4 regions of the Synechocystis sp. FACHB-908 genome follow, and region 2 is predicted to be linked to each of the others. Evidence: predicted binding sites of a transcription regulator. Region 2 holds the regulator's gene; each other region holds the start of a gene.
What was found. Region 2 encodes NtcA, which controls nitrogen genes in cyanobacteria. Its sites were predicted from a motif close to GTANCNNNNGNTAC; they were not measured.
Positions count from the first base shown of each region.

Region 1 (7,671 bases), on a different contig from region 2:
AGGATAGATCAGCACCAACGGATCGTAGATGGGAAAGGAAACCGTTAGTGATTATGGGTCGAAGTCAGAAGGGAAGGCAGATCCAAACTTTTAACTAAATATCCAAACGGCTGTAAATTTCCGCCAGGTTAGTCAAATGTTGTTGGGGGTCAAAGCACTGGTCAATTTCTTCGGCAGAAAGTAGGGCCGTTACCTGGGCATCAGCTCGGACTAGCTCTTCAAAATTGCCCCCTTCCGTGTTCCAGGCTTGGTGGGCGGAACCCTGCACCACTCGGTAGGCATCTTCTCGATTCATGCCTTTTTCCACTAGGGCAAGCAGAACTTTTTGGCTGAAAATTACCCCGCCGTAAACGTTCATATTGCGTTTCATATTTTCGGGATAGACCAACAGATTTTTCACCAAATCCGTGGTTTCCTTCAACATAAAATGGGTGAGAATACAGCAGTCGGGAAAAGCAACCCGCTCCACAGAACTGTGGGAAATATCCCGTTCATGCCAGAGAGCTACATTTTCCAACGCCGCCACTGCATGACCCCGAACCAGCCGGGCCATTCCCGTTAATCGTTCTGAGCGGATGGGGTTACGTTTATGGGGCATAGCGGAAGAACCCTTTTGGCCCTTGGAAAAATATTCCTCCACTTCCAAAACATCGGTGCGTTGCAGGTTGCGAATTTCCACTGCAAACCGTTCCAAAGAGGCGGCCAGCAAAGCCAACTGTTGCACGTATTCCGCATGGCGATCTCGGGAAATGACCTGGGTGGAAGCCGTATCTGGTTCTAAGCCTAATTTCTGACAGGCGATCGCCTCCACTTTGGGGTCAATGTTGGCATAGGTGCCCACGGCGCCGGAAATTTTACCCACGGCAATGGATTGGGCTACCCGCACCAGGCGATCGCGGTTTCTCAATACTTCCGCTAACCAACCAGCGAGTTTAAATCCGAATGTGATGGGTTCGGCATGGATACCATGGGAACGGCCCACCATGACGGTGTAACGATGCTGCTGAGCTTGGTAACGGATGGCCTGAATTAGTTTTTCCAACTGCTCCAAAATCAGGTCTAGGCTCGCCACCAATTGCAACGCCAGAGCGGTGTCCAGTACGTCGGAGCTTGTTAGTCCCAGGTGAATATAACGCCCCGCATCCCCCACATATTCATTAACGTTGGTTAAAAAGGCGATGACATCGTGACGCACTTCCGCCTCAATTTCCAGCACTCGTTGGGGATCGAACTTAGCTTTGGCCTTGATTTCGTCCACCGCTGCCTGGGGAATATAACCCAACTCCGCCTGGGCTTCACAAACGGCGATTTCCACGTCTAGCCAGGTTTGTAGCTTGTAGGTATCCGTCCAAATTTTGCCCATTTCAGGCAGGGTATAACGTTCGATCACAGGGCCAGTTCTCCAAATAACCGCTTAATTTTACTATTTGGCGGCAACCATCGTCAGATACTGGCATTCCAACTGCCAAGGCAATGGCGTTTTCCAGGTTTTTTGTAATATGGAAGATATTGCATTTATGCCACCCAGAGCAGGGTCTGTCCCCATGACCATCACCAGTTCTGCGCCGATCCCTACCCAAGACCAAACCCTTGTGCTGCCCGGTCACCACAGTTGGGAGGCTTTTAAAGCCATTCAAGCGGTCATGGAACAACAGCCAGGGCTACGCATTACCTATCTAGATGGAGTAATTGAGTTCATGACCCTGGGGGAGTACCACGAATCAATTAGAAGTATGATTGCCATTTTGTTGGGTATCTACTTTTGGCAACGGGAAATTGAATTTATTCCGGTGGGCAGTGCCACCCGGGAATCGAAGGGAGAATCTGTTTCCTTTGAACCCGATGAATCTTACTATCTTGGTGAGAAAAAGGCCCATCCCGACTTGGCCATTGAAGTCAATATCAGCAGTGGCAGTGCCAAAAAACTGGAAAAATATCAACGACTTGGCATTGGTGAAGTCTGGATGTGGCAAGACAAAAAGTTTTCTATCTACTTTTTAAATGGCGATCATTACCAAATCATTTCCAAAAGCCAACTGCTTCCAGATTTGGATATTGCCCTGTTGGAAGAGTGCGTACTGATGTCTTCTGCTTTAGAAGCGATGCAAAGGTTTACCAGTCAACAAAAATAGGCGGCGATCGCCTGATTTTAATGTGATCTAAACCTAATCTTTTGGGCAGATTCTCTTCACTCTAGAGGGCCGTTCACCAAGCCATTGAAGCCATAGATTTCCCGACTGCCAGCATAGGCCACTAAGTTAACGTTTTTTTCGTCCCCTGGCTCAAAGCGCACCGCCGTTCCCGCTGGAATATCCAACCGCATCCCCTTGGCCAAATCCCGGTCGAATTGCAGAGCGGCATTGACTTCGTAGAAATGGTAATGGGAACCCACTTGAATAGGGCGATCGCCAGTGTTGGCCACATTAATAGTGCAGGTGGAGCGGCCTACGTTTAGTTCTATGTCACCTTCGGGGGTAATGATTTCGCCAGGAATCATAGTTGCCATATGGTTAGTTGAGCTATGGGTATTAGTCGATTGGCTTAGGGCTGCCAAGCAAAAAACAAGATACCCCCCAACAGTAACCCCAAAAATAGATCCGTGGCCATGGCGTAGTTTTCTTTCGCATTGCGTTCGGGTTGCAAAATATGGTTAATGCCCGCCAAAAGATAAAAAATTCCCCCGGCCAGAGCGGCCCCCAGCACCCACGCGTTGACGAAGATACTCCCCAAAGCCACACTGGCGATCGCCAAATTGCCGATGCCCAACTCTTTGACCAAAATCAGAGAGTCTTGACTTTGAACACCTAGAATTTTCTCGGCAGTGAAACTTGGTTTAGTGATTTGCACCACCCCAGCTAAAAATAGCCTCACCCCCACCCCCCAAAACACAAACCAGCGGGCCAGCACATCCACCAAAGCTTGGCTATTGCCGGAAGTGGTCCACTCCAAAGCAATAGAAAGTAGGGGAAAAACTAAAATTACCAGAGTTACAAGCAGAAAGTACATAATAGTTCTGGGAAATGCAGTCAAAAACCTCAAATATTCAGCTAAATTAAGAAATTAGCGAGTTCTTACGTGGCAATTTAAGCTTGAGTGGCGTTTTTTCGCACTGCTTTGAACATACCGAAGCGACAAAGTCCTACCCCAAAGGCAAGGCGCATCAATAAAATAGTCGGTACTTCCCGCACGGATTTGATAAACCCACGAATGCCGTATTGTAACCAGCCCTGGGGCCGGATAATGCCCTGCCAAATGGTATCCAACCAAGCGGGGAGGGTCGGTACAGTCCAATCAGCAGTAGTCACCTGGCCCTCCACCAAACCCGTGGCTTCCAAATTTTCCGCAAAACCTTCAATGCTGGCAAAGGCAGGGTGGGACCATTGATCCAACAGTTGTCGCATCACTGGTTTTTCCCAGAAGTTGAGGGGCACTTGGCGATCGTCCCGTTGATTCCAATCCGCCACCACCAGAATGCCCCCTGGTTTCACGACCCGCAGTAATTCCTTGGCAAACACAGCTTTGTCAGGCATGTGGGGCCCTGCTTCCACCGACCAAACTACGTCGAAACTACCGTCAGGAAAAGACAAAGCCATAGCATCGTCCACCGCAAACTTGGCCGTCACATCGGGAGGAGTTAATTCCGTCGCCCGTTTCACCTGTTGGGGACTAATGGTGATGCCGGTAACGTTAAAACCATAATCTTTGGCGAGAATGCGACTGCTACCGCCAATGCCGCAACCCACATCCAATACCGTTGTGCCGGGGGGAAGTGTATCTAATCCGCCCCACTGGGCCATGGCATGGACAAAATCAATTTTCGATTGGATGAAATCCTTGGCCACTGGCGGATCGCCATAATGGCCGAGGTGGATATGGTCGCCCCAGTAATATTCCAAAATGCCGTCCTCTGTCCATTGGTCGTAGGCGTTGGCCACGGAATCCGATGACTGATAGCCCCGGGCAGTTAGGAGATACAGTCCAGCGGCGATCGCCAGGGAGAGGGAAATTAGGCCAGCGGGCAGAAGCAAATACTCGGGCATGGAATAGTTAAAACAGCAGGGAAAATTAAGTATTAATCTTGTTTAGGGTAACAAAGTTGGGCAGGGCCATGAATCGCTTCCAATCTATCCTTGGTCAAGACCAAGCCATTGCTCTACTCCAACAGGCGATCGCCCAGAAACGCATTGCTCCGGCCTATTTGCTAGTGGGGCCAGAGGGGGTGGGCAAAAGTTTAGCCGCCAAGGCCTTTGGGGAAACCTTGCTAATGGGCTTGGGTACTAAAAGCGATCGCCAGGAACGTTTTTTTGCCGGGAATCATCCCGATTTATTGAAAATAGAACCCACTTTTCAACACCAGGGCAAACTGCTAACCGCCAGCGAAGCAGACCAGGCTGGACTTAAACGACGGGCGGCTCCATTAATCCGAGTGGAACAGGTGCGGGAAATCAACCGTTTCCTCAGTCGTCCCCCGTTGGAAGCAGACAGGGCTGTGATTCTGATCGAGGAAGCCCAAGCTATGAATGAAGGGGCCGCCAATGCCTTGCTCAAAACCTTGGAAGAACCAGGAAGGGCTACTTTAATCCTTTTGGCCCCCAGCGTTGATGTCCTGTTGCCCACCATTGTTTCCCGCTGTCAACGCATCCCCTTTTATCGTTTAGGGGAAGGTGATATGACCAAAATTTTGCAGAGATTGGGCCGTCAGGAAATCCTCCACCACCCCGAACTGTTGGCGATCGCCCAGGGGAGTCCCGGTCTGTTATTTCAAGCTTGGGAGCAAATGCAGAGCATTCCGGCGGAACTGCGGCAAAAGTTAATGCAACCACCAACTAGTCCTCTAGCAGCCTTTGATTTGGCCAAGATGGTGGATGGCAACTTGGATAACAGTGCCCAACTCTGGTTAGTGGACTATCTCCAGTATCACTATTGGCATGGCCACCACCAACGGCCATGGTTAGAAATTCTGGAAAAAGCCCGTAAATACCTGGCCGCCTACGTTCAACCTCGGCTAGTGTGGGAAACGACTTTCCTCGCCCTTTATCGTTTAGAAAACTCTGGCGATCGCCGATAATTCCCCAATAACTAGCCCCAAGATTGTTCTTGCTGAACGGTTCCAATGCTAAGCCTCCCTGACAATGGGGACAAAACAGGCGCAAAAGGGGCTTAGTCGGACAAAACGGTATCCTATGCTACATAATTTTTTCTTAACCTACTCGTAGTATGGGGTCTTATTTGTTTCCGGCGGATTTACCCTGGAAATCCACTGCCTTGTTGACCAAAATAAACTGCGGATAAAAACTTTTTAAGAGCACTGTTTCCGCCCAATAAACTCCTCCCCACCAGCCAACAAGCATATTTAGAATCCTTACGAGGTAATAATTTTTCGCGTATGACTAACCCTTTTGGAAGACGTAAATTTTTGCTGTATGGATCAGCAACCCTAGGCGCCAGTCTATTGCTCAAAGCCTGTGGCGGCGGCACGGAACCTACCACCGAACCCACTGCTGAACCGACTGAGTCCCCCACCACCGGTACTGCTCCCACCGGGGAACCGATTAAAGTTGGTTTGCTCCACTCCCTCAGTGGCACCATGGCCATCAGTGAAACCACCGTGGTGGAAGCGGCGGAACTGGCGATCGAAGAGATCAATGCGGCCGGTGGAGTTTTGGGTAGACCCATTGAAGCCATCAAAGAAGATGGAGCTTCCGATTGGCCGACTTTTGCGGAAAAAGCGGCTAAGTTAATTGACCAAGATAAGGTACCCGTAGTCTTTGGTTGTTGGACTTCCGCCAGCCGGAAAGCGGTACTGCCGGTATTTGAAGCCAAAAATCATATGCTTTGGTACCCAGTACAGTACGAAGGTCAGGAATGTTCCAAAAACATTTTCTACACCGGTGCCGCCCCCAACCAACAAATTGAACCGGCGGTGGATTGGTTGCTGGAAAATAAAGGCAATAAGTTCTTCCTGGTGGGTTCCGATTACGTTTTCCCCCGCACTGCTAACACCATCATTAAAGAGCAGTTGAAAGCCAAAGGTGGCGAAACCCTTGGGGAAGATTACCTACCCCTGGGTAACACCGAAGTTACCCCTATCATCACCAAAATCCGGGAAGCCCTGCCCGATGGCGGCGTAATTTTCAACACCCTGAATGGGGACAGTAATGTTGCCTTCTTCAAGCAGATCCAAGCCGCTGGTTTGACCCCCGATAAATATCCGGTCATGTCCGTGAGTGTGGCGGAAGAGGAAGTACGTCAAATTGGTAAGGAGTATCTGCTCGGCCAGTTTGCTTCTTGGAACTATTTCCAGAGTGTGGATACCCCTGCCAACCAAAAATTTGTGGCAGCTTTTAAGGCTAAATACGGTGAAGACCGGGTGACCAACGACCCCATGGAAGCAGCTTATATTTCCGTTTACCTCTGGAAGGCGGCGGTGGAAGCGGCTGGAGATGTGGGTGAAACTCCCGAAGGCTTAGAAAAAGTCCGGGCGGCGGCGATTGGTAAAACCTTTGACGCTCCGGAAGGCATGGTGACCATGCAACCCAACCACCACATTTCCAAAACTGTCCGCATTGGGGAAGTCAATGACGAAGGTCAGTTCACCATTGTTTGGTCCAGTGATGGCCCCGTGGACCCCATTCCCTGGAACCAGTTCGTACCGGAAACCAAAGGTTTCACCTGCGATTGGACCCGCACAGATGTGGAAAATCCTGGTAAGTTCAAGGCCAGCTAAATTGGCCTAGTTTTTACTAGTTTTTAACCGAGTAAAGAACTAAAACACTGCTCACTGATTGTTTGATGGTTTGAATTATTACGGCCATTGGCCCCATTGATTTCCCTAGAACGGAATTTGAAGGGGCCAGTGGTTTTTTCTTGCTCCATTCGGCGTGATTAGGTGAAGATAGGGCCCTAAGTTTCTCCTCCATTGACAACCATGGCTAAAGCCCGGACAAAGTTTGTTTGCTCTGCCTGTGGGGCGGATCATGCCCAATGGTTTGGCCGCTGCCCCAAATGCCATGAGTATGGAAGTTTGCAGGAGGAAATTGTCAATGCCGTTTCTAGTGGTACCAATCACCGTAGTTTAGGGGCGCAAAAATCCCGTTCTTCCAAGGTAAAAACCGGCCAGCCCCAGGCGGCTTTAACTTTTTCCCAGATTCGCCAGGAAAATCAAGGGCGTTTCCTCTCTGGTTACGGGGAGTTGGACCGGGTTTTGGGAGGGGGCATTGTGCCAGGGGCGTTAATTTTAATTGGCGGAGATCCGGGCATTGGCAAATCAACTTTGTTGCTCCAGGTGGCTTTCCAGTTGGCCACCCGTTTGCCCCGGATTTTATACGTTTCAGCGGAGGAATCAGGACAACAAATTAAGCTCCGAGCCACCCGCTTAGGCATTACCCAAACCGTTGAGCCAAGCCAAGCTCAAGATGGCATAAACAATCTTGCCCACGATGGCAATTTATTTGTTTTACCGGAAACTAATTTGGACGATATTTTGCGGGAATTGGAAGCCTTGCAACCCCAGGTGGCCATCATTGACAGTATTCAAAATTTATATTTTCCGGCCCTTAGTTCGGCCCCTGGTTCCGTTTCCCAAGTGCGGGAATGTACGGGTTTATTAATGCAATTGGCCAAGCGAGATCACATTAGTTTGTTTATTGTGGGGCACGTAACTAAAGAAGG
Region 1 is NZ_JACJTH010000042.1:120,057-127,727, forward strand. It holds gene purB (adenylosuccinate lyase) at 95-1,390, opposite strand; gene H6G46_RS16365 (Uma2 family endonuclease) at 1,500-2,132, shown strand; gene ureB (urease subunit beta) at 2,189-2,506, opposite strand; gene H6G46_RS16375 (DUF6790 family protein) at 2,542-3,006, opposite strand; gene H6G46_RS16380 (2-methyl-6-phytyl-1,4-hydroquinone methyltransferase) at 3,084-4,040, opposite strand; gene H6G46_RS16385 (DNA polymerase III subunit delta') at 4,109-5,068, shown strand; gene urtA (urea ABC transporter substrate-binding protein) at 5,387-6,727, shown strand; gene radA (DNA repair protein RadA) at 6,929-7,671, shown strand, end outside.
Region 1: the regulator NtcA is predicted to act here: its motif matches at 5,177-5,190, upstream of urtA (urea ABC transporter substrate-binding protein).

Region 2 (7,671 bases):
ATTGACCATAGCATTTTTCCCTAAAAAGCTGGGGCAAAAGGGTGCTATTTCTGCAACTGGACTGGCCCTAGGACTAAGTAGTTTTAACTAGTCTTTTTCTCTGCTTTGATCCAGGCAGTTAAGGTGGGGACAACGGCGGCGATCGCCAGATTTTGCACACTTTTATCGGCCCGCTTGACCACTTCTAGCTGTCCTTGTTTGAGGGATTTGCCGGTGACAACCCGATAAGGAATGCCAATAAGTTCAGAGTCTTTAAATTTGACCCCGGCCCGTTCGTTGCGGTCATCCAGCAGCACATCTACCTCGGCGGCCTGGAATTCTGTGTAAATTTGCTCGGCCACCTGCATTTGTTCTTCGTCCCCCACATTGGGTACCACAATGACTACTTCGTAGGGGGCGATCGCCGTGGGCCAAATAATGCCGTCTTTATCGTAACTCTGCTCAACGGCGGCCTGGGCTAAGCGGGACACGCCAATGCCGTAACAGCCCATCACCAAAGGTTTTTCTTCCCCCTGTTCGTTGGTGAAGGTAGCTCCCATGGCTTGGGAATATTTGGTGCCCAATTGGAAAATATGCCCCACTTCGATACCCCGGGCAGTTTTCAGTTCCCCTGTGGGGTCATGGACCGGGCGATCACCAGCCAGAGCTTTACGCACATCCACCACCAATTTAGGCAGGGTAAAGTCGGTGCTCCAGTTGGCTCCAGTAACATGGTAATCAACTGCATCAGCGCCGGTGGCAAAGTTGGTCAAATCCACCGCGGTTTGATCTACCAGCCGGAGAAATTTGTCTGCTACTTGTTTATTTGTGGCAATGTAATCATCACTAATGCCGGGGGAAATATAACCCAAAGGTAACGGTTTTGCCGCCCATTTTTGCTGTTCTTTTTCATCGGGAACAGTCAAACTTAAAATATTAGTGCTTTCATAATGGGGAGCTAGTTTGGTCAACTCGTTGGTTAATTTAACTTCATTAACTTCTTGATCACCCCGGATACTTACCAACACTAAAACCGCTTTGCCGGAATTGTACACCGCTTGATATAAAACGTTTTTCACCACATTGCTGGCATCACAGTCTAAGCATTGGCACATCTTGGCGATCGTGGCGGTATTGGGGGCTGACTGTTTTTTATAACCACTAAAAGGGGAAGGTTTAGCATCGGGGGCAAGGGACACTGCTTTTTCCACATTGGCGGAATATAAACCATCTTCGGTGTAGAGAATTTCATCTTCCCCGGCATCGGCCAGCACCATAAACTCCTGGGAACCGGAACCACCGATCGCCCCGGAATCCGCATCCACCGGCCGGAAATCTAGACCACAGCGGCTAAAAATATTTCTGTAGGCCTGGTCCATGGCCCCGTAGGTTGCCTTTAAACTAGCTTCGTCACTGTGGAAAGAATAGGCATCTTTCATAATGAACTCCCGCCCCCGCATAAGCCCAAAACGGGGACGAATTTCATCCCGGAATTTGGTCTGAATTTGGTATAAATTCACCGGCAATTGACGATAGGAACGGATCATTTCCTTGGCGATCGCCGTGATTACTTCTTCATGGGTGGGGCCCAAACCAAGTTCCCGTTCTAGTCGATCCCGGAGGGCAAACATAATTCCTTCGGACTCTGTGTAGGTATCCCACCGTCCTGACATTTTCCACAATTCCGACGGCTGTAGCTGGGGCAATAGGCACTCCTGGGCCCCGGTGCGATTCATTTCTTCCTGGACAATGCGCTTCACTTTTTCTAGCACCCGCCATATCAGAGGTAAGTAGGCGTATAGACCACTGCCCAAACGACGGATAAAACCGGCCCGCACCAGAAGTTTATGACTGGGGATTTCCGCATCCGCTGGATCGTCTCTGAGGGTGACAAAGAGCATCTGGGACAGTCGCATAATGAGCCTAGGTAAATGACGCACTGACCCATTATCCCACACCAGTTAAATTGTGTTGAATGACTGCGCCGAGAATCCCTTAATTCAGCTAAAATCGGAGTGCCACTTGAATCCGGGGATGTATTTGCTCTGTATTTTCCCCAGTATTTTGCTCCCGCTCCCCTATGATAATTTTTCTCGTCTAGTTATCACTTTCCCCAGCTCTCTGCCATGGATTTTCTCGCCTCCGAGTCCTCAGCCCCCGTCAATGCCGGCGTTCATGTCAATGTGATGGAAACGTTGGTCTATGAAGAGATTGATAAACAACTGCGTTTTTACCCCAAAAACTTGAGAAATTATCTCAATTTAACCGAGGTGGCAACCTACGCCCTCAATCGTTTACCGCCCCTCTATGCCTCCAGTGTGAAGGGAGTGGAAGAACAACGTCGGGTGGCGGCCCGCCAGTATCGCAGTGAGTTGACTTCCGCCGTTCGTCGGGCGATCGCCGCAGTGGAGAGGGACCCTTTACGAAGCTCTGAACCCATCGTTTCGGAAATTGAGGTGAATTATCGGGGAGCAGAAAATACCCTGGGACAAATTCAGGAATTGCTCAAACGCTACAACTTGTTGGAACCAGTTAACAAAGAAGTTACCTGGGACAATTGTTTACCTTTACTAAGGCAAGCCTTTTTGAAATTGACCGCTGTCCAATCCCCTACTCCTCCCGCCATTAATGAACGGCGATCGATGCCTTTGCCGCCCCCGCCCCCCATTAGAACTCCGGCCATGGATAACCGCCAGATTGACCCCAAAAATACCCTTTGGTAATTGGTTAATTGGATTTATGGAGCCTTGGCCAGGATTTACTCTGGGTATATTTCCAAAGATGACCGACAAAATTAATTCTCAAACATAATTTGATTGCCCCGCAAAGCAATAATTCTGATCTTTAACGGTCCGACCACCGATGTATCCTCAGCGGCGATCGCCCGGACTTCATTGGGGGGATTATCGGCCTGACGGCGCAGTTGTTCGATAAAATCAATCAAAGTTTTAATGCGCCCATCCTCCACTTGTATCGGGCCCAAAATACCTTCCCGACGGGCACGGAATTGGGCGGCAGCCAGGAGATAATCAATCCGTTTTTGGACATCAACTTCGCTAAAGTCGGAGGATTCGAGGGAAATGGTGGCAATGGTTTCCGCTTCTCGAAAAACTTGGCGGTTGGGCACCACGTCAAAAAAGACCCGAATTTCCCTTTCTTCCTGCACATAATTCCCCGCTGATAGCACCCGAATAACATATTCCTGGCCTGGTTGGAGTTGGCTTGTAATACTATCCACCTGGGCGGTGGTCACCCGGACAATGGGTTCATCGGGCACGGGCATATTGGGGGTTTTAACCAGTTGTAGAGCAGTGCGATTAGCCTGGCGCAACAATTGATCCACGGCACCAGTGACAGCTTCGCTACTTACCACCCTTAGACCACCAAAGGCCAATAACTGACCCCGCAGAATGGCAATTTGTTGCCCCCGCAGCTCTTGGTAATCTTGATAATAGCGTTCGAGTTCTTCCACTTCCCTCTGCAGGAAACTTAGTTCTGTTTCTAGCCCCTGTAACTTTTCTTCCCGGGCCTGGATGTCATTATCTTTAGCGGCGATCGCCTGGTCGAGTTGATCAATTTTGGTGTCCCGTTGATTAATTTCAGCTTGTAACTGTTGGCGCTGGGCCTCCAAAGAAGCAAACCTTTTCTCCAAAGATTGCACCTGTTCCCGCTGACGGGCAAGGACTTTTTCCTGTTGGGCAATGCGTTCCTGACGCTTGGATAATTCTTGATCCCTCAGTTTTACCTGACTCTGAAGTTCTGAAGATTCCGCTAATAGTGAGTCCTTTTGTTCGTTCAATTGAGCCCTTTCCGCTGAAAGGTTAGCCACCTCCTGGCGCAAATTACGGGATTGTTCCGATACCCGGCGCAATAACTGCAAAGCTTTGGTATAGTTTCGATTCAGCTCCCGACTGCGCTCCTGCACCAATTGTTGCTCTTCGCGTACAGCCGTAAGTTCCGATTCAATTTCTTCTTTCGCTTGGCTAGCCTGTTCCAATTCTGTTTTGGCCACCCGCAACTGCGCCAAAATATCATCTAGTTGAAACACCCCCTCTCGTAAGGATTTACTAAAAGTAAACAAAATCCCCAGGGTGGAAGCGGAAATCAGAGTGCCAGTAATCACCGTCAACAATACCGCCGTCTGTCGGGGTCGCAGTTTAAACAGACGTAGGCGAGCTTTGCCCACCTTACTGCCCAAATGATCCCCCAGCGCAGCAATGATTCCGCCCAAAACTAGGACAGAAAGAACCAGAATATAGGCACTGGTCATAGAGGGTGGTTAGGTAAACTGTTGACTGAGAGCAACGGGGTTATGGACGGTAATTTTCTTTTTCGTGATGGAGATCATATTACCCTCCCGCAGATCTCCTAGGAGCCTAGTCACCGTTACCCTGGTGGAACCAATGGCTTCGGCGATCGCCTGATGGGATAACTTGAGGTCAATGCGAATGCCGTCCGGGGCAGGTACACCAAAATCTCGACAGAGAATCAGCAAAAAACTAACCAAACGAGAACCCATATCCCGGTGGGCTAGGGTTTCAATCATCATTTCCGTCTGGAGAATGCGGGAAGAAAGCCCCTGTAACATCAACAATGACAGGTCGGGATGCTCCTTGAGAGCCTGTTCCACCTGTTCAATGGGGGCAGACAGTAACTCCACCGGGGTAAAAGCCACTGCGTGGTAAAAACGGTCAGAACGTTGCCCGGTAACTAATGATAACACCCCAAAAACACTGTTCTCCCTCAACAGAGCGACGGTAATTTCTTCCCCGGCTTCGTAAACCCTAGATAACTTAACAGCCCCCTTGAGCAAAAAATAAACCCGTTCCGCCGGATCCCCAGGAAAAAAAATTGTTTTACTCCGATCAAACGTTTCCACCACCGGGGGCATCAACTCACTGCCTAAGCGTCGAAACACTGCCGCTAGGGGACGATCTTGGGTTAGGGACTGATCCATGCACGTTCACGGTAATGGGGGCATCAAGGGAAGTGCAAAACCCCATTCTGTATCAAGATTATACACAACGGATTACATGCGCTCCACACTGCCAAAGAAAATTGGTTCCACCCGAATGGCAACGATCGCCGAGGGTCGCACCACCATGTACTCGCCCTGAATATTTCTGATAGGCACACTGATAAATTCCTGGGAATCGTGCTTGGGCACAACTTCGTTGCTATACCATTTTTGGAAATCTTGAATGGTCATGAAACGGACTTCCTCTCGATGGCCATTGGCCAAAAACAGATGGATGGCAAATTCGTCGGCTTTTTGCATGGTCAGGGTCCCTAATGATTTCGTTTAGATTATCCTCCATCCCGTGGACAGAGCAACGGTGACAAAAGGTCCAGCCTAGGTTGGCTCCATTAAATTTTAGGTAACAAAAGGTAATGGAGAAAAAAATAACTTTACGTTGGGGGCAATGGCAACAAAATTGCCTAGAATTAGCTCAGGTTTCTTGCCCACTGCTCCAGTCCAGCAACTTGGTTGATCCCCCCCCTTTAATTAATCTCGATATAGCTTCCATGGTCACTTTTCCCTTAAACCTCCGTCGTTGGCTGCAGTCCGTTTGTTTGGGAGCCCTCACGGCGATCGCCGTTCAATTGCCGGGCAAAACTGCGGAAAATATCTTTTTCACCTACGGGCCAATCAAGTTGACGGTGCGGGTGGAATCCCTAGAAAGATTTGTGCAGGATGGCACTGTGGATTCCAATCTCAGCTTTTTATTTAATCTGGTGGGAGCTTCCGAAGAAAAATTAGCAAAATTAAGGGAAATTATGGGGCTCCGGGCAGAGGTGGACCCCGTTGTGCTGAGTAACTTTTTTAACACCAGCCTGGGGGAAGATTCCCTGGCTAGGGCAGCGGTGATTCTCAATGCCCCCTGGGGAGCTAACTCCAAATATGGTATTCGGGCCGCAATTGTGCAGGCAGCCGAGGATCCAGAAGGGGGACTAAGCCTCATCAATTTCATCAAAAAGTATCCCACCGATATCCATTTCCAAGGGGAAGTGGTGGAAGAACGGGCCCGGGCGGTGGAACTGCTAGTTAAAGCTTCCGAACACTTCATTGATAAGATGATTGCCCTCTCGGAAATTGAGGCGGCTTCAGAAGGGGATATCAACTTTAGTGCTTTACCAGATCCCACTGAAATGGGCCCCTACGGTGTGGCCCCCAAAGAAACCTGGTGGTTAAACGACCAAAGTCGTAACCGTCGTTTTTACGTGGATGTTTACCGCCCCCAACGCTGGAAAGAAGGCAAAACACCAGTTTTAGTTTTTTCCCATGGTTTGGCTTCCCGTCCGGAAGATTTCGACAATGCGGCGGAGAAAATGGCCTCCTATGGTTTTGTGGTGGCTTTGCCCCAGCATCCCGGCAGTGACATTCTCCAGGCCCAAGCTTTACTCAATCGCACTTCTCGCCAGGGTTACTATCCCACCGAGTTTATTGACCGGCCCAAGGATATTAGCTACGTCATTGATGAGTTGGAACGTCGCAATGCCAGTGAGTTCGGCGATCGCCTTAACTTGACCCAGGTAGGGGTGGGGGGCCACTCCTTTGGGGGTTATGGCGCGTTAGCTGTGGCCGGGGCCACCATTGACTGGGATTTTTTGAAATCGGAATGTCGCATTGGCCAAGGAGTCCCCAACACGGCCCTGTTATTGCAATGCGATGCCCTAACCCTGCCCCGGTCCGATTATGACTTCCGAGACCCCCGGGTAGTGGCAGTGCTGGCGGCCAATCCTGTTAACAGTGCGATCTTTGGCGTATCGGGACTGCATAAGGTTACGGTCCCAGTTCTATTGCTTGGGGGCAGTTATGATCCAGCCACTCCTTTTGTGTTGGAACAGGCCCGTTCTTTCCCTCGCTTGGCCAGTCGTGATAAGTATCTAACTTTGATGGAAGGGCAAGCCCACGTAGATTTCTCCAAAATTGATGCCAATATCAAAAACGTGGTCGAGTCAGTGGAAGCAGTCAGTTTGAAATTGCCTGATCCAAACCTACTCCACACCTATGGTTCTGCTGTCATGGTGCCCTTTTTCCAGTTGTATGTAGCTGGGGACGAAAGTTTCCGCCCCCTAGTGGAGAACGGAGCCGCCCATGCCGCCTATTTGAGTCGGGATCAAGAATTCAAGTTTTATCTAATTAGCCAAAAATCCGAGGGAGCTTTAATTAAGGACATTGAGGAGTTCCGCCGCACCAACGGTCTGACTCCTCCTCCCAATGAGTTTCCCCCCCAAACCATTTCCGATAATTTTTAATGTGAACTAGCCATGAAAATCACTCTAAATCTTAACGATGATTTTTTCCAAGCAGCAATGAATCTTAGTCCAGATATGACCTTAAAACTGCTATTGAGCATGCTTTACAAGCGTACCTAGAACAATAAAAATTACTGAAAATCATCAATATATTTGGGACAATAGAATAAGGTCTTGATTATGACTATAAACAACAGGGAACTGTCCAATGGAAGTCATCGTAGATACCAGGATTTGGTCGTTGGCACTGCTAGGACGACAATCCAATTTAAATCAAGATATTACAGCCCAACTTCAGGCTCTCATTCAGAATGGTCAAACTTTAATCAATACTACTGATTATCAATGTTTGTTAAATCGTAAAGTAGAGTTATGGCCGCAAATCCTTAAATCCTTAGAAAGCTTAATCTACCTAGGGACTACGGATAATTT
Region 2 is NZ_JACJTH010000036.1:30,437-38,107, forward strand. It holds gene proS (proline--tRNA ligase) at 84-1,895, opposite strand; gene H6G46_RS13315 (late competence development ComFB family protein) at 2,106-2,702, shown strand; gene H6G46_RS13320 (DUF3084 domain-containing protein) at 2,774-4,249, opposite strand; gene ntcA (global nitrogen regulator NtcA) at 4,259-4,936, opposite strand; gene H6G46_RS13330 (hypothetical protein) at 5,009-5,257, opposite strand; gene H6G46_RS13335 (alpha/beta hydrolase) at 5,506-7,239, shown strand.

Region 3 (7,671 bases), on a different contig from region 2:
CAATTCCGTCATGCCAATGACTCCATTCATGGGAGTGCGAATTTCATGGCTCATCATGGCCAGGAATTCACCTTTGGCACGGTTAGCGGCTTCGGCGGCCCATGTAGCTTTTTCTAATTCCAGATTTTTCTGGGCCAATTCCCGACGGCGTTCCCGTTCCTTTTCCAGTAGGGCGGCTTGGGCCAGGGCTATGCCCATTTGTTCGGCGATCGCCTCTAGTAACTCAATTTCGTCCGCTGTCCAAACCCGTTGTCGGTCACACTGGTGCAGGGCGATGATGCCGTTGGCTTTACCTTGATAGGAAGTCCGCACTGCCAAAAAGGATTTGACCTGAAACCGTTGGTAAAATGCTTTGGTGTGGGTGGAGTTTAAATCCTGGTCTAGGTCCACCACAGCCATAGCCCGATCGCCTTGAATGATGGTGGGGTCATAGGCTTGTTCCACGGCAATTTCTCCGGCTAACAGGGAAGTAAATTGTCCCCCTAAATACTCCGCCACCACGGGCACCTGTAGGGTAGTGGCTTCCGAGTAGTTGTGGATCAGGCAACGGCTCACCGCAAAGACATTGCCCACTTGACGGGCGGCGGTTTGGAAAATTAAGGTCGGTTGTAAGCTCCGGCGGATTTCCTGGCTAATTTTCCGCATTAACAGGATTTGATTAAGCTTTTTCTGGAGGATGTCCTGGGCCTGTTTACGGTCAGTAATATCCAGACAAGACCCCACGTAGCCCATAAATTTCCCGTCTTCGAGGTAACGGGGCACCCCCACATTGACAATCCAACGGTATTGCTGGTCTACCCTGCGGTAGCGATATTCCAATTCAAAACGTCGGCGATCGCCAAAGGCCTGGGAATAAACCCCTAAGTAATGGCCCTTATCATCGGGGTGAATGCCTTCTAGATAACCATTGCCCGATTCTTCCGCTAGGGTAGCCCCCCGGAATTCCAACCAAGACTGATTGACAAAGGTCATTTTTTTGTCCTGGTCCGCCACCCACAACATAATCGGGGAGGTGTCCGCCATCATGCGAAACCGGGCTTCACTTTCGCGCAAACTTTTTTCCGCCTGTTTGCTGGAGGTAATTTCAAAGCGGATGGCTAGGTATTGATAGGGATTGCCATTGTCATCCAAAAAAGGAACAACGGTGCTGTCAACCCAATAGGTATTACCGGCTTTGGCTCTATTGTTAATTTGCCCATGCCAGACTTTTCCTGCCCTAATGGTCTGCCAAAATTGTTGAAAGAATTCTGGGGAATGGTAGCCAGAACTGACCAAGCGATGAGTGTTGCCAATTAATTCTTCCCGACTATAACCAGACACCTCGACAAATTTATCGTTGACGTAGGTGATAACGCCCTCGGTATCAGTAATGGCCACAATGGCCGCTTCATCCAGGGCGGTTTTTTGCACGGCTAATTCCTGGAGAGTGGATTTTAAAAACTCTTCGACCTTTTGCTGTTGTTTGATTGATTCACTCAGTTGTTCACTATGTTTACTACTTTTTTGCAGATAATAAACGGCGATCGCCACGGCCCAAGCCATCAGCAAACCACTGAACAAAATCCATTGCGATGAACCGTACTGATCTAGCAGAATGGGGCCCGGCACCAATTGCAGTTGCCAACGGCTGGTCATGGCTTCCGCCTGGGGCAATGAGTTAGCCCATGCCAATTCCTGGGTCACCACAATGTCCTGCTCCCAATCGTCAGGGACATCGTTATAAATGAGTTGATTGCCTTCAAAAATACGTAGACCAAAACTCCGCAGACCACTATCCTGGTCTGGTTTATTGCCGGACAGAGGACGAACGGAGCCGATGAACTGATCGAGCTGGAAAACCCCCACCACAAAACCGTCAAACCTATCGCCAATAAATAGGGGGACATAGACCAAAAATCCCTTCTCTCCTTGGTCTAAATCCACCACTCCGCTGAGGATGGTATTTTTTTGCCGGGCCGCTAGCTCTAGGGACTGGATTTGGTGGGGATATTGGTTGGCATAGTCAATGTCGTGCTCATCATCGGGCAATGGTTCAACCCACCGCACCACAAACTTTGGATCTACCCATTGAATCGTCTGATACCCATCGAAGCCTTCTGCTTGGGCCCTGGCATCTAACCGCCAATCTGTTTGCTCCGTTCCCGTCGGCGATCGTTCCCAACGTCCGGCCATCTGCTCTAATTGACGGACATGGATATTGAGCTGGTTTTCAATTTGTTCGTGGATGTTAGTTAGGCGATTGGTCAAAACCTGCTTCAGTCGCTCTTGAACTTGGTTGTAGAGAAAAAGCCAAGTATGAACAGTCATTACCGATAGCCCGGCCCCGATGAGAATTGGTAGTACGGGGGAAAGTAATAGGCGACGCAGGGGAGATTTCATCGATATCACAGTGGCACTAATAACCATGATAAATACCTATTCAGACCATTGATTAGACTCAACAAATCTTTCCAAAAGAAAAATCGCCCCCCAGAAAAATTATCCGTTTGGCGATCGCCGTTTAATTTAATTTTTTGTTATTTCTAGACCAACTTAGTCGGGGCCATAATCGGTGAACTAGGCCGGTTATTGAAACAGATTTTTCCCAGGGCCACCGGAGCTAAAACTGGGTGAGATGGACTGGTTTAGCAGTCGTAGTACAAGGAGAATTCGTAGGGGTGGGGGCGCAGACGCATGGGGTTAACTTCGTTGTCCAGTTTGTACTCAATCCAACTTTCCACAAAGTCAGGGGAAAATACACCAGTGCCGGTGAGGAATTCATGGTCTTTTTCCAACGCTTCCAAGGCCGCTTCCAGGGAGCCGGGGGTGGAAGGAATCTTAGCCAATTCTTCCGGGCTGAGGTCGTAGATATCCACATCCAAGGGTTCGCCGGGATCGATTTGATTTTTAATCCCGTCAATGCCCGCACAGAGCATGGCGGCAAAGGCCAGATAGGGATTGGAGGTGGCGTCGGGGCAACGGAATTCCAGACGTTTGGCCTTGGGGTTACCACCGGAGAGGGGAATCCGCACGGAAGCAGAACGGTTACCTTGGGAATAGGCCAAGTTAACGGGGGCTTCAAAACCGGGCACTAGGCGCTTGTAGGAGTTGGTGGTGGGGTTAGTGAAGGCCAACAAAGCGGGGGCATGTTTCAAGATCCCGCCGATATACCACAGACCCATCTGGCTAAAGCCGGCGTATTTGTCCCCAGCAAAGAGGGGCTGGCCATCTTTCCAGAGGGATTGGTGCACGTGCATACCGGAACCATTATCGTTGAAGATGGGCTTGGGCATAAAGGTAACGGTTTTGCCGTACTTTTTGGCCACGTTTTTGATCACATACTTATAGATCATCAAGTTGTCAGCGGAATTGACCAACTTATCGAACTTGATGCCCAATTCGTTTTGACCACCGGAAGCTACTTCATGGTGATGCTTTTCAATGGGAACGCCAAAGGCCGCCATGGTGAGCAACATTTCTGTGCGGATATCCTGGGCGGTGTCGGTGGGAGCCACGGGGAAATAACCCTGTTTGTAGCCTGGTTTGTAGCCGAGGTTGCCCCCTTCTTCTTCCCGACCAGTGTTCCAACGCCCTTCGACACTGTCGGCAAAGTAGTAGCTGGAGTTTTCCGTTTGGCCAAAGCGAATATCATCGAAGAGGAAAAATTCGGCTTCGGGGCCAAAGTAAACGGTGTCGGCAATGCCGGTGCCGCGGAGATATTCAGCGGCTTTGGCCGCAATGGTGCGGGGGTCACGGTTATACCATTCCCCGGTGCGGGGCTCCTTGATGCTGCAAATCATGGACAAGGTGGGTTCTTTGCAGAAAGGATCGATGGTGGCGGTGTTTGGGTCGGGCACCATGCACATATCAGATTCGTTAATGGCTTTCCACCCCCGGATACTGGAGCCATCAAAGGGAATACCTTCGGTGAAGGAGTTTTCGTCAAGTTGGTCGTAATAGAAGGAGCAGTGCTGCCAAATTCCCGGCGTGTCAATAAATTTGAGGTCGATAATCTTAATGTTTTCGTCTTGGATCCACTTGAGGACTTCCTGGGGGGTTCTGGCCATTTTTTCTCCTTAGTGCAGTCAGATAAATTACGATTTTGCGCTGCGTCGACTATCCATCGTAAAGAGTCAAGTAGTTAGAAAATGTATTTTTCGCTACCATTTTTTGCGGCTCCATTCTGGCGATCGCCTAGAAATGACGGAAACCATCGCAAATCCCATTAACATTTAGATCAGTGACCATACCCAACCCGCAAGTACTAAAATATTGCTGTGATCCCATCTGACCTTTTCCTACGGGATGCCACCATTACGGATTTAGATTCTATTGTTGCTATCTACAATGCCAACATTCCCCAAAATGTGGCCACCGGCGATACCGATGCGATTACGGTGGAAAGCCGTCGTCAGTGGTTTGCGGACCATGGACCAGATACCTATCCTCTCTGGGTGTTGGTAACGGAGCACAAGCAAATAGTTGGTTGGTTGGGTTTTCAGCGGTTTTATGGTCGCCCGGCTTACCACCGCACTGCGGAGTTGAGCATTTACCTCGATCCCCTCTGGCATCATCGGGGTTTGGGGCAGTATTTACTCAAAACGGCGATCGCCAAAGCCCCCCAGTTGGGGCTGAAAACTTTGCTGGGATACATTTTTGCCCATAATCAGCCCAGTATTCGTTTGTTTCAACGCCATGGTTTTGAGCAGTGGGGTCTATTGCCCAAGGTGGCGGAGTTGGGGGGGCAGGAACGGGATCTGCTGATTCTAGGATTACGGTTAACAACCTCACAATGATGGCTGTTCTGGCCCAATAGACAAGGAGTTAAAGATCAAAATCTTCAAATTCCGCTTTCAATTCCCTTTCCATTAATGCTTCCACTGCCTGGGGAGGGGTAATTTTTCCATGGAGCAAACGGTAAACCTGCCGGGTGATGGGCACAGCAATTTTTTCTCGATTGGCAATTTTGATTAGTACGTCGGTGGTGTTGACCCCTTCGGCGGTGCCCCCCAGGTTGGCCAAAATTTCTTCTAAGGACTGACCTTTGGATAAACCATAACCCACTCGATAATTGCGGCTGAGCATGCTAGAGCAGGTGGCCAATAAATCTCCTAGTCCGGCTAAACCCCAAAAGGTATCCGGTTGGGCCCCAAAATGTAACCCCACCCTGGTAATTTCTGGTAAAGCTCTGGTAATTAACGCTGATTTAGCATTGGTGCCTAGCCCCAACCCTTCGCATACTCCCACGGCGATCGCCATGACGTTTTTCAGGGTGCCACCCAATTCCGTACCCAAGGGATCATTGTTGGTGTAAACCCGGAAGTTATCCGCGGCAAAAATGGTTTGAATTTCCTCCGCTGCGGCTTGGTCGCTACTGGCCACCACCGTGGCCGCCGGTAAACCCTGGTCAATTTCCTTCGATAAATTCGGCCCCGACAAAACGGCGATCGGCTGGGAAGGAAGGGCAGCTTGCCAAATTTGGGAAGGGGTAGTCATGGTTTCTGGATCTAAACCCTTAGTGGCCGTCACCAAAATAGTCCGCCGCTGGAGGTCCATGGCCTCCAACCGGGCCGCCACCGATGGTACCCCCTTAATGGAAACCGCCGAGACAATTACATCCGCTCCAGCCACCATGGATTCTAGGCTCTGCGGCGATCGGCGAGACCAAACTTGGGTAGGAATGTCATTGTTATTCAGCACGTAGGCAAGACTAGAGCCCCAGGCTCCGGCCCCCAACACAACGACTTGGGGGGGAGTATCGGCATTAGCAAAGGACATGGTTTTTGGGTAATTTGACTTCGCCTCCATTATGACCACGGATTGGTCCCTCCAGTGACCCTAGCCATAGTAAGAAAGCCCCATTATGGTCAACAAGTGAACTGAATTGGCACAATGGCTTGATTAAATTACTTTCTCGTTACCAAGGGCTGCCCACTAGGGTGAAGCCACTCCAAAAATAGGGATGACTTAAATCTTGGGTTGCTAAGCGTTGTCGAATATCAGCCGGTAAATCCGCCAAGGAAATATTTGTGCCATCCCCAAGGACTAGATTACCGTCCACAACCCGAATTTCTCCTCTGAGCAGACTTAGTTGGGCCTGCTGTAGGGCCTTGGCCTTGATGGGTGCTGGCTGAAGTCGATCATAAAAACTAGTCATCAGAGCAAAGGTAGCTTCATCGCTGACATACCACAAACTCCCGATCGCCGTTTTGACTCCAGTTTTCACCGCCAGGCCAGCAAAGCCTAATTCAGCGTCAAAGTCCCCCACCGCAGTGCGACAGGCCGACAGCACCATCAAATCAATGGGTTTATCCAAGCCCACGTTAGCAAATTCGTCTAAATCCAAAGAGCGATCGCTGAAAACCACAAAGGAATTATTGCGATTACCCGGTAAAAATTCACCATGGGTAGCTAAATGTACTAGACGATACTCCTTAGTTGCCAAGGACTGGACAAAGTTATCCACCGTGAACCGGTCATTGAGGAAAGCACTACCCCGCCAGAGTTGATTGGTAATGGTGTCTACCTCCACCGCCGCCGCTGGCAAGGGATTTTGGTTAGCAAACTCTTCCGCTCCCATGGCCAATATCTGGGCCCCAGTTAGGGGCGCATAATCCCGGTTCGTCAAACTCAAACTGGGCATCAGCCCCACGCTATAGTCCTCAATCAAGTATTGCCCAGACTGGCGATCGTACATGGTGGCCATGGGCAGAGAACGCAAACCCCGGTCGAGAATAAAGCTAATATTCTCAATTTTCTTATTCTCCAAAATCAGTTTAATTGGCTTGATAAACCAGTCATATAACTGGGATGCCTGGCCTTGGTAATTATCGCCTCGATTTGCCGCCGTTAGATTTCGGTTTAACATTTCCACCTGGCGGATTACTTCCCTGCGGCTAACGTTAAGGGGAATGGGACTAGCAATACCGTCTGCCGTAACTACCACAATTACCAATTGATCGTCCGGCCGCGGATCATTATTAGGAGGAATAATCAGTTGCTCAGTGGATGCCATCTGCCAATGACTGACCTTAGCATAGGAGCCCACAGGGGGAATAGCCGGCTCACTATCAGAGGAAAGTTGCCATTCAGGAAGATTTTCTCCTGCAGTTCCTGGAGGATAGAAATAGATATAAACCAAGGCAGAATTTACCCCAGTGTTGAGATTTAATTCCTGCAAAACATCAACGGGATTAACCAATTCAATATCAATATTTAAATTGAGGTGACTAGTGAATTGTGCAGAAATACTTTCCTCTACGTTTTCATTTAGTTGCTGTTGCAAAACAACCTGATTAGTGGGGATGTTAACCCCAACATTGGCGCTGAAAGTATTAATGCCGGGAACTGTGTCTTGGCTCTGAATTTCCAAGCTGGGGGTATTGGTAACAGTAGAACGCTCAATATCAAACGATATTTGCCTCTCATCATCAATTTCCTCAACATCTGGAGAAGTTGGAGGTTCGACGGGTATGGAAGGAGTTGGAAGCTCAGGCTCAGGTTCCGGCTCGGGTTCAGGTTCCGGCTCAGGTTCCGGCTCGGGTTCAGGTTCCGGCTCAGGTTCCGGCTCGGGTTCAGGTTCCGGCTCGGGTTCAGGTTCCGGCTCAGGTTCCGGCTCGGGTTCAGGTTCCGGCTCAGGTTCCGGCTCGGGTTCAGGTTCCGGCTCGGGTTCAGGTTCCGGCTCAGGTTCCG
Region 3 is NZ_JACJTH010000016.1:53-7,723, reverse strand. It holds gene hik14 (high salinity-induced biofilm formation sensor histidine kinase Hik14) at 1-2,379, opposite strand, end outside; gene glnA (type I glutamate--ammonia ligase) at 2,625-4,046, opposite strand; gene H6G46_RS05750 (GNAT family N-acetyltransferase) at 4,257-4,775, shown strand; gene H6G46_RS05745 (NAD(P)H-dependent glycerol-3-phosphate dehydrogenase) at 4,804-5,757, opposite strand; partial or broken gene H6G46_RS05740 (CHAT domain-containing protein) at 5,897-7,671, opposite strand, start outside.
Region 3: the regulator NtcA is predicted to act here: its motif matches at 4,130-4,143, upstream of glnA (type I glutamate--ammonia ligase).

Region 4 (7,671 bases), on a different contig from region 2:
GTGATTTATACACCTCAGTTATTGAGAAACTTCCATTGCTTATTTGACAAATTGAAGAAGGCAGTAATGGCTTTAGGAGACCTTATTATTGCTCCAATTATTTTACCTTCCCACCTACACTGATAGAAGAGCGATAGGTTTTCGACAGGCTTATTTGGTGGCTTTTTTGAATTTGGGATTCTTCCCCAGGTGAGCCATGGGGATTCTAATTCGCCCTGGCTGTTTATGGTGATAGTAGAATCGGCCCTCGGCATTCCCTAACATGTAAACTTTTTCCACTAACCATCTGTTGCTCCTAACAAACAACAAAAGGGGAGCGGAAAAACCGACCCCCTTGAAGATAGTTACTATTTTTTGCCAGTTTGATGACAATTAATTTGCCTGCAGTCGGTGAAAGGATAAATTTTATCCTTCCAGCCCAGACGAATTATTCAGGGACAGTGGCACCGGAGACAGCACTACCAAAGGAATCAGTTTCCTTAACAAAGCCAGTGTAAGCTTCCATGCCATGCTCGCCGATGTCCAAACCGATCATTTCTTCTTCGCCGGACACCCGGATGCCCATAGTTTGCTTGAGGATAGCCCAAACAACGAAGCTGAAGATAGCGGTGAAAGCACCGATCGCCAGAATACCAACGATTTGAATGATTAACTGGTTGATGCCGCCGCCGTAAAACAAGCCCTTCTCCATGTTGAAGAAGCCCACTGCCAGGGTTCCCCAAACACCGTTGACCAAGTGAACAGAAATGGCACCCACGGGGTCATCAATTTTAATTTTGTCGAAGAAGGCAACGGAGTAGACCACCAAAATTCCAGCGATACCACCAATGATGACAGACCCCCAGTAGGATACTCCAGCACAACCAGCGGTAATACCCACCAGTCCAGCCAGTACACCGTTGATTACCATGGTCAAATCAGGCTTACCATCTTTGAGCCAGGAGGTAAAAGTAGCGGTGAGACCACCAGCAGAGGCAGCAAGGTTAGTGGTAACGGCAATGTAGGCACAGGCTTGATCGGCGGCTAATTGGGAACCGGGGTTAAAACCGAACCAGCCGATCCAGAGAATTAGACAACCAAGCATGGCAAAACCCATGTTGTGGCCGGGGATAGCGCCGGGTCGGCCATCAACAAATTTACCTAAGCGGGGACCGAGAAGGAAAGCTCCAGCCAAAGCAGCCCAACCACCAACGGAGTGAACCACAGTGGAACCGGCAAAGTCCATAAAGCCCATGGTGTAAAGCCAGCCGCCGGCATCCCAAACCCAGTGACCAGTGATGGGATAGGCAATACCAACCAACAGAACACTGAAGATCAAAAACTCATTAAACTTGATCCGCTCAGCTACAGCACCGGAAACAATGGTGGCGGCGGTAGCAGAGAACGCAACCTGGAACAAGAAGAATACTGCTACGGGCAATCCTTCTGGAAATGGGCTTAATCCATAGTTGGTGTGGTCGCCGCTCAGGAAAAATCCCCCGAAACCGACGAAGGGATTGCCACTGCTGCCGAACATCAAGGAAAAACCGATCGCCCAGTAAGCTATGGTGGCCAAGGCGAAAACGATCAGGTTTTTGGTCAGGATGTTAACGGCATTTTTTTGCCGGCAAAGGCCGGTTTCCAACATCCCGAAACCAGCGTTCATGAAGATAACCAGAATGGCGGCTATCAAAATCCAGATGGCATTAAGGGTTCCCTGGAGAGTGGCAACATTTTCGTTAACGGTTTCAACGGTGATGTTGACAATTTCTGTGTCTTGGGCGATCGCCGCGGCGTTCCAGATTGCCACAATCAGGGCTGTTAAGGGAACACAGGCCAACCAGGGAGAATTAATTTTACGGCGTACAAAGCGAAAAAGGGATGACTTTTCTGCCTCCGTACGCGAGGAATGTGTCCGATTAACAGGACTCCTCTCACCCACATTTAGTTTAGACAATATCGAATTAGACATTTTGTACTTTAATCTACATTGTTCTACGAAAGTCCGCCCCCACCCATTTCTCCCAAATTATTAAGCCAGCTCTGTGATAGTGCCCTGCCATAGATTTGGTCGAAGAATAGAAGAAACTAGACTTTTTCGGACATCAAACCATTAGAGTATTCAATTTTTACATGATTGTTTTCTGTATGATTTACTACTTTTCAAATGGAAAATTCGGTGTAAACCTGTGAACTTTAGTGGCTCCCCTGCTTTTACCCATGGGGTTAATCGTCTTTTTGTACTATCAGCCCCTTGGTGTCTGGATTTCTTTCAACAAAGTACGGATTAGATCGCCAATTTCTCTCCAGGCTTTGATTGCTACTAAATTGGGGGGGAATAGCTGTCCAGATAGGCCAACGGCGATCGCTCCGGCCGCTAGGAAAGCTTGGGCATTTGCCAAAGTTACCCCTCCGGTGGGAATAAGGGGAATTTGGCCGAGGGGACCTTGGAGAGCTTGAATGTAGTCCACTCCTCCCAAGGTTTTAATGGGAAAAACTTTGACGGCGGTGGCTCCCCTCTGCCAGGCTTGGACAATCTCCGTAGGGGAAAAGGCACCGGGAATAATGGGGATGCCATGGGCCACGGCGCTGGTAATTAATTCTGGCTCACTGTGGGGGGTAAAGCAAAATTGGGCTCCACTGGCAACGGCCTGGAGCAAATCCTCCTGAGAGAGGACTGTACCCGTACCAATGGCACAATGGGGAAATTGATGACGCAGGTGAGCAATGGTTTCCCCCGGCTGGTCACTGTTCCAGGTAATTTCCACTAGCCCCATGCCTGCTTCGATGGCCACCTTAGCCAATTGCAGACTTAGGTCGATGGAATCAGTGCGAATAACGGCGATCGCCCGGTGCTGTCGCAACATTTTTAACCATGGCGATCGGAGGGCGGAGATAGCTGACTCCTGGGGGCAACCAAAATCATCAATGATGGACAAATTCCAAACTTCCTACATTCAACACTGTTCCAGATTACCGCTCCACCATGGCCCTTTCTCCCCTCTCCCGCTTTCAAGCTTCCTTACTCCTGGCCTTGGGGGGAAAAGACTGGGATGAAAACCATCAGAATCAAGCTAATTGCCTCCGATGGGGCCAACCCTGGCAGTACATATTATCCGAGCCTTACCAAACTCCTTTGCCGGAAAGATTTTGGCAAAATGCTTTGTCCCAACAGCCAGCCTTAACTACGGCAGAGTTAGTTAATTGGTTAATTGTTTTAGCTCTTTACCATTACGAAAATCCCTTCGGCTTTAGGCAGGATCTATCCCACTGGTTCCATCTTTGTCAGAATCATTGCCCTGCATGGGTCGGTGGTGACCAGGCCGAGCCCGCCTTATTACTATGGCAAAGACTACTGACCCTTATCCTGTCGGAAAGATTTGCCATTCACCAGTTGCCAGCCCTACTGAGAGCACCAGCGCAATGGTGGCCAGTTACTCCGGCCCCGGCATTTTCCCCAGAGTTACGCCAGGGCCTAACGGCGATCGCCGCATGTTTAGAAAATTATGTTTCCCCCAGAACCACGGGCCAAACTGCCGATCCCTGGATCCATATGGTTAGCACCGCCATTTATCTCTGGGGTCAAAACCCCGCTCAACCCCGGTTAATTCTTCGCCAACTAGGAATGGCAGAACAATCTGCATCAAAGGCGATCGCCCTTTCACCCCCGAGGAAAAATCAAGTGAATCACCCTGGCCAGAATCCTTATCCGGGGATTTTGTCCCCCTTAACCCTCGCCCTCGTGGGAGCTTATAATGGTATGCAGATTAGCCAACAAGCTCTAATAACAGACCATCGCTCCACAGTGCGCGCCAACTTTTTGCCCTTAGGACAACAACTTTGGCGGAGATGGTCCGGTCGTCTTAGTGTTGGTTCCGGCCAGGAAAACCCCGCCTTGGCTGTAGCTCCCCCGTTGGGAATGCAACGTCGATCTAGTTTAAAATTGGTCTCTCAACAGGAATATGCACAGATCCTCCCCACCCATGGCAATTAACTGGACAGCCCAACATTTTCCAGCCGTTGCCCACCCATTGGTGCTATGAAAGCAATTTTTGCCCTCCGCCAAGCAGTGGCGTCCCAACTAAAAAAGTCCACTGCCTCTAGCCATCCTCTCCCCAGGACCACGGCCTCCACTTCCCAAGATGAAACCATTTGGCAAAAAATCCACCGCTCCAGGTTTGTACGCATTGCCCACCCACCAGTGATGTTGGGTATTACAGTGGTGTCCCTCACCGGGGTAGTGGGTTACCGTTTCTATAACCAGCCCCAGCTCAGCGTTGGCACCGAATCTCCCTACACCATTTACGCCCCGGAAGATGGCAGTTTTGTGGACGAAAGAACCACAGAGGAAAAGCGGAAGGAAGTGCGGGCCGGTACCATTCCCCGCCTACAAAGGGATAACGAGTTAACCGCCCAACTCAAACAAGAAAGAAGTCAATATCTGGATGCCATCAACCAGCTCCGCTACCTAGCCGGTACCTTTCCCTACATAGACACCAAGATTTTTACCCTGGAGCAGCAACATTTACTCCGTAGTCTGGGGCCAGGGGAATGGCAACAATTGGAAGATTATATTAGCTATGGCCAGCCACTGCCCATGGCTTCACCCCAGTTGGCCAAACTGCAACAGTTATTTGATCAACAAAAAGCCACCACTTCCCCTGAGACCATGGCGGGCTTACTCACCAGCATCAGGACCGCCCAGGATAGATATGGTCGGGTGACGGCTCGCTTGGCGGAGGTTAAGGCCGATCGCCAGATTACCAATAACCAGATCGGGGCATTGAAGTTAGACGGGCCCACCTGGCAAACTACCCAACAGACCATTATCCAAGTCCATGACCGCATTCTCACCCAGGGCCTACCGGCGGGCATCACTGCTCCTCTGTTGGGGGAAACGGTACAACTCCATTTGCGCAACATTTTGCCCCCCCAGGCCCACCAAGTGGCGGAGAATAGCTTAAATAATTTACTCAAGGATAAATATAATCTGACTGTTGACAAGGAAGCCACCAAAAACTTGGCGGAAAAAGCGGTACTGGCCATGGAAAACGTCAAAGTATCCGCCGAGAAAAACAGTGTGATTGTGCGGGCGGGGGAAGTCATTACCCAAGAGCAATTTGTTTTGTTGGACGGTTATGGCCTGAGTCAGCGCCAGGTGAACTGGCAAGGCCTGTTGCGGACAGCGGGGTTGGTGGGGGGCGCTTTAATTATTTTCTGTGGAGTAAGTCGGCGTATCCATCGGCCCCTACGGCGGCGGGACCATATTCTCCTCTGTTTGCTCAGCGTTAGCACTCCAGTCTTATTTTTGCTTGACCCGGTCTATAACAACCTGCCGGCCATCAGTTTGCTCACCAGTAGCTTTTATGGCCCCACCCTGGCCATCACCCAAGTGGTATTGGTGGGGGGATTGTCCGCCTTTGCCATGGAATCCATTGTTTGGGAATACTTATTGGGCAGTGCAGCGGCGGCCTTGCTAGCGGGTATGATTGCCAGTAAGCTCCGTTCTCGGGATGAGTTGGCCCTGTTGGGGGTAGGGGTAGGGGCCACCCAGGGCATAGTTTATTTATTCACATATTTAATTGTTAACGCCTCAGCGGTCACAATTATTTGGTACACTGCTCTGCCCAGTGCCATTGTCTATGGCCTACTCGGTTTGGCTTGGAGTGCCATGGCGATCGGGGTTTCCCCTTACCTAGAAAGATTGTTCGACGTGGTGACCCCCACCAGGTTGGTGGAATTGAGCAATCCCAACTGCCCCCTGCTACAAAGGTTGGCCAAAGAAGCCCCTGGTACTTTCCAGCACACCCTATTTGTGGCCTGTTTAGCTGAATCGGCGGCCAGGGAATTGCGCTGTAACGTTGAACTGGTGAGAACCGGAACTTTGTACCATGACATTGGCAAAATGCACGACCCCTTAGGATTCATTGAAAATCAGATGGGGGGCCCTAATAAACACGATGAAATCAATGATCCCTACGTCAGTGTGGACATTATCAAAAAACACGTTTCCGAAGGGTTGGTGATGGCCCGACGTTACGGTTTACCGCAGGTGGTGCGGGACTTTATTCCTGAACATCAGGGACAAATGTTGATTTCCTATTTTTATATCCAAGCCAAGGAAGCGGCGGAAAGGGCGGGGGAACCGCCAGTTAATGAAGAGGAATTCCGTTACACCGGTCCCATTCCCCAGTCTCGGGAAACCGGCATTGTGATGCTGGCGGACAGTTGTGAGGCGGCGTTGCGTTCCCTCAGAGAAGCCAATCCAGAAACCGCCATGGCCATGGTTAACCGTATTTTTAAGGCCCGCTGGCGAGATAACCAATTGCAGGATAGTGGCTTGAAATACGAAGAATTGCCCATTATTGCCGATGTTTTCGTACGGGTGTGGCAACAGTTCCATCACCAACGGATTGCCTACCCCAAGGCGGCCTTAGATGTGCAGGTAACTAGTCCTTCCACCACCAGATTTTAGGCGGAACTCAAGTTGGGAAAGCCCTAGGATATCTGTATTAATGCTCTGATGGCGCAGAGGGCGGTTGGAGAGTGGTTTTGCTGACCATGCGGGTCTTTTTGCGATCGCCTTCGGATAAATCTTCCCCGGATTGAAGTCTGGTGGCATTGGTTTGCAAAATAGTAGCGCCATTTTTATCGCCCATTTGTAGGGCGGTTTTGGCGGCGGTTTGCAGCATGGTGGCCGCCCCTTGGCGATCGCCGGCTTTGAGCTTAGTTTCAGCGATTTGGGTCTGACGATATTTAGCCAGGGTGAGAATGGATTCCTGCACTTGGACATCGGTGCTGGGTTGGTACTGGGTTTGCACCTGAATGGTCAAGGGTAACGGGTCGGACAGCAGATTGGTTTGCCCAGAAGCAGGGTCATCGTAACGAATTTGCACTTGGCCAATGACGTGTTGCCCCGGCAGTAATTGGTCTAGGTAAAGGTTGAGCAGTAAGACCCTTTCTTGGTCGGTCATCAAATCTCCTAGACGCACTTCCTCAATTGCTCCCTGGTTTTGCACGGTTAAATCCATGGTTTCCGGCGATACCTGGGCCACGGGCTTGACGATGGCAAGATGGGCTTGGGGCGCTAATTCCAGCAGGAGATGGGCGTTGGTTAACCCGACATTGCTCATGCGTTGGAACAGTTGGCGAAAGGTATGCAACGCTTCGCTGGGATTTTCGATATAACTCAAACTGCCCTGGGCCGAAGCGGCGATCGCCTCCAGCACATCCTGATTCCAATGGTCGCCAAAACCAAGGGTATGAACCGTGAGCTTATAGTCCGATGCCACCGTGCCAAGTTTCAGGCAACGGTCATTATCCCCATGCTCATTTTCCCCATCGGTGAGCAGAAAAATATGGGAAACCCGGTCTTCCTTACCTTTAGCCGCTTCCTGAATGCCCAGTTTCAACCCCTCATCAATGGCGGTGCCCCCTTCCGCTTTTAACCTTTCAATGGCTTTGGCGATCGCCGCCCCGTTCCGCACCTGTTGATTTTCAATGACAATTTTGGCCCGGTGGTCGAAGGCAATGACCGAAAGGCGATCATCTTCCTCCAGGCGATCGATCAACCCCAAGGCCGCACTTTTAACCGTTTCTAAAGGCTGACCATCCATAGAGCCACTGTGGTCCAATACTAAGCACAAATTCAAAGGCAACCGGCGATCATGGTCATCCGCTTTGGCCGCCACG
Region 4 is NZ_JACJTH010000043.1:333-8,003, forward strand. It holds gene H6G46_RS16930 (ammonium transporter) at 428-1,951, opposite strand; gene H6G46_RS16935 (bifunctional 4-hydroxy-2-oxoglutarate aldolase/2-dehydro-3-deoxy-phosphogluconate aldolase) at 2,226-2,918, opposite strand; gene H6G46_RS16940 (hypothetical protein) at 2,966-3,973, shown strand; gene H6G46_RS16945 (HD family phosphohydrolase) at 4,019-6,454, shown strand; gene H6G46_RS16950 (VWA domain-containing protein) at 6,492-7,671, opposite strand, start outside.
Region 4: the regulator NtcA is predicted to act here: its motif matches at 2,126-2,139, upstream of H6G46_RS16930 (ammonium transporter).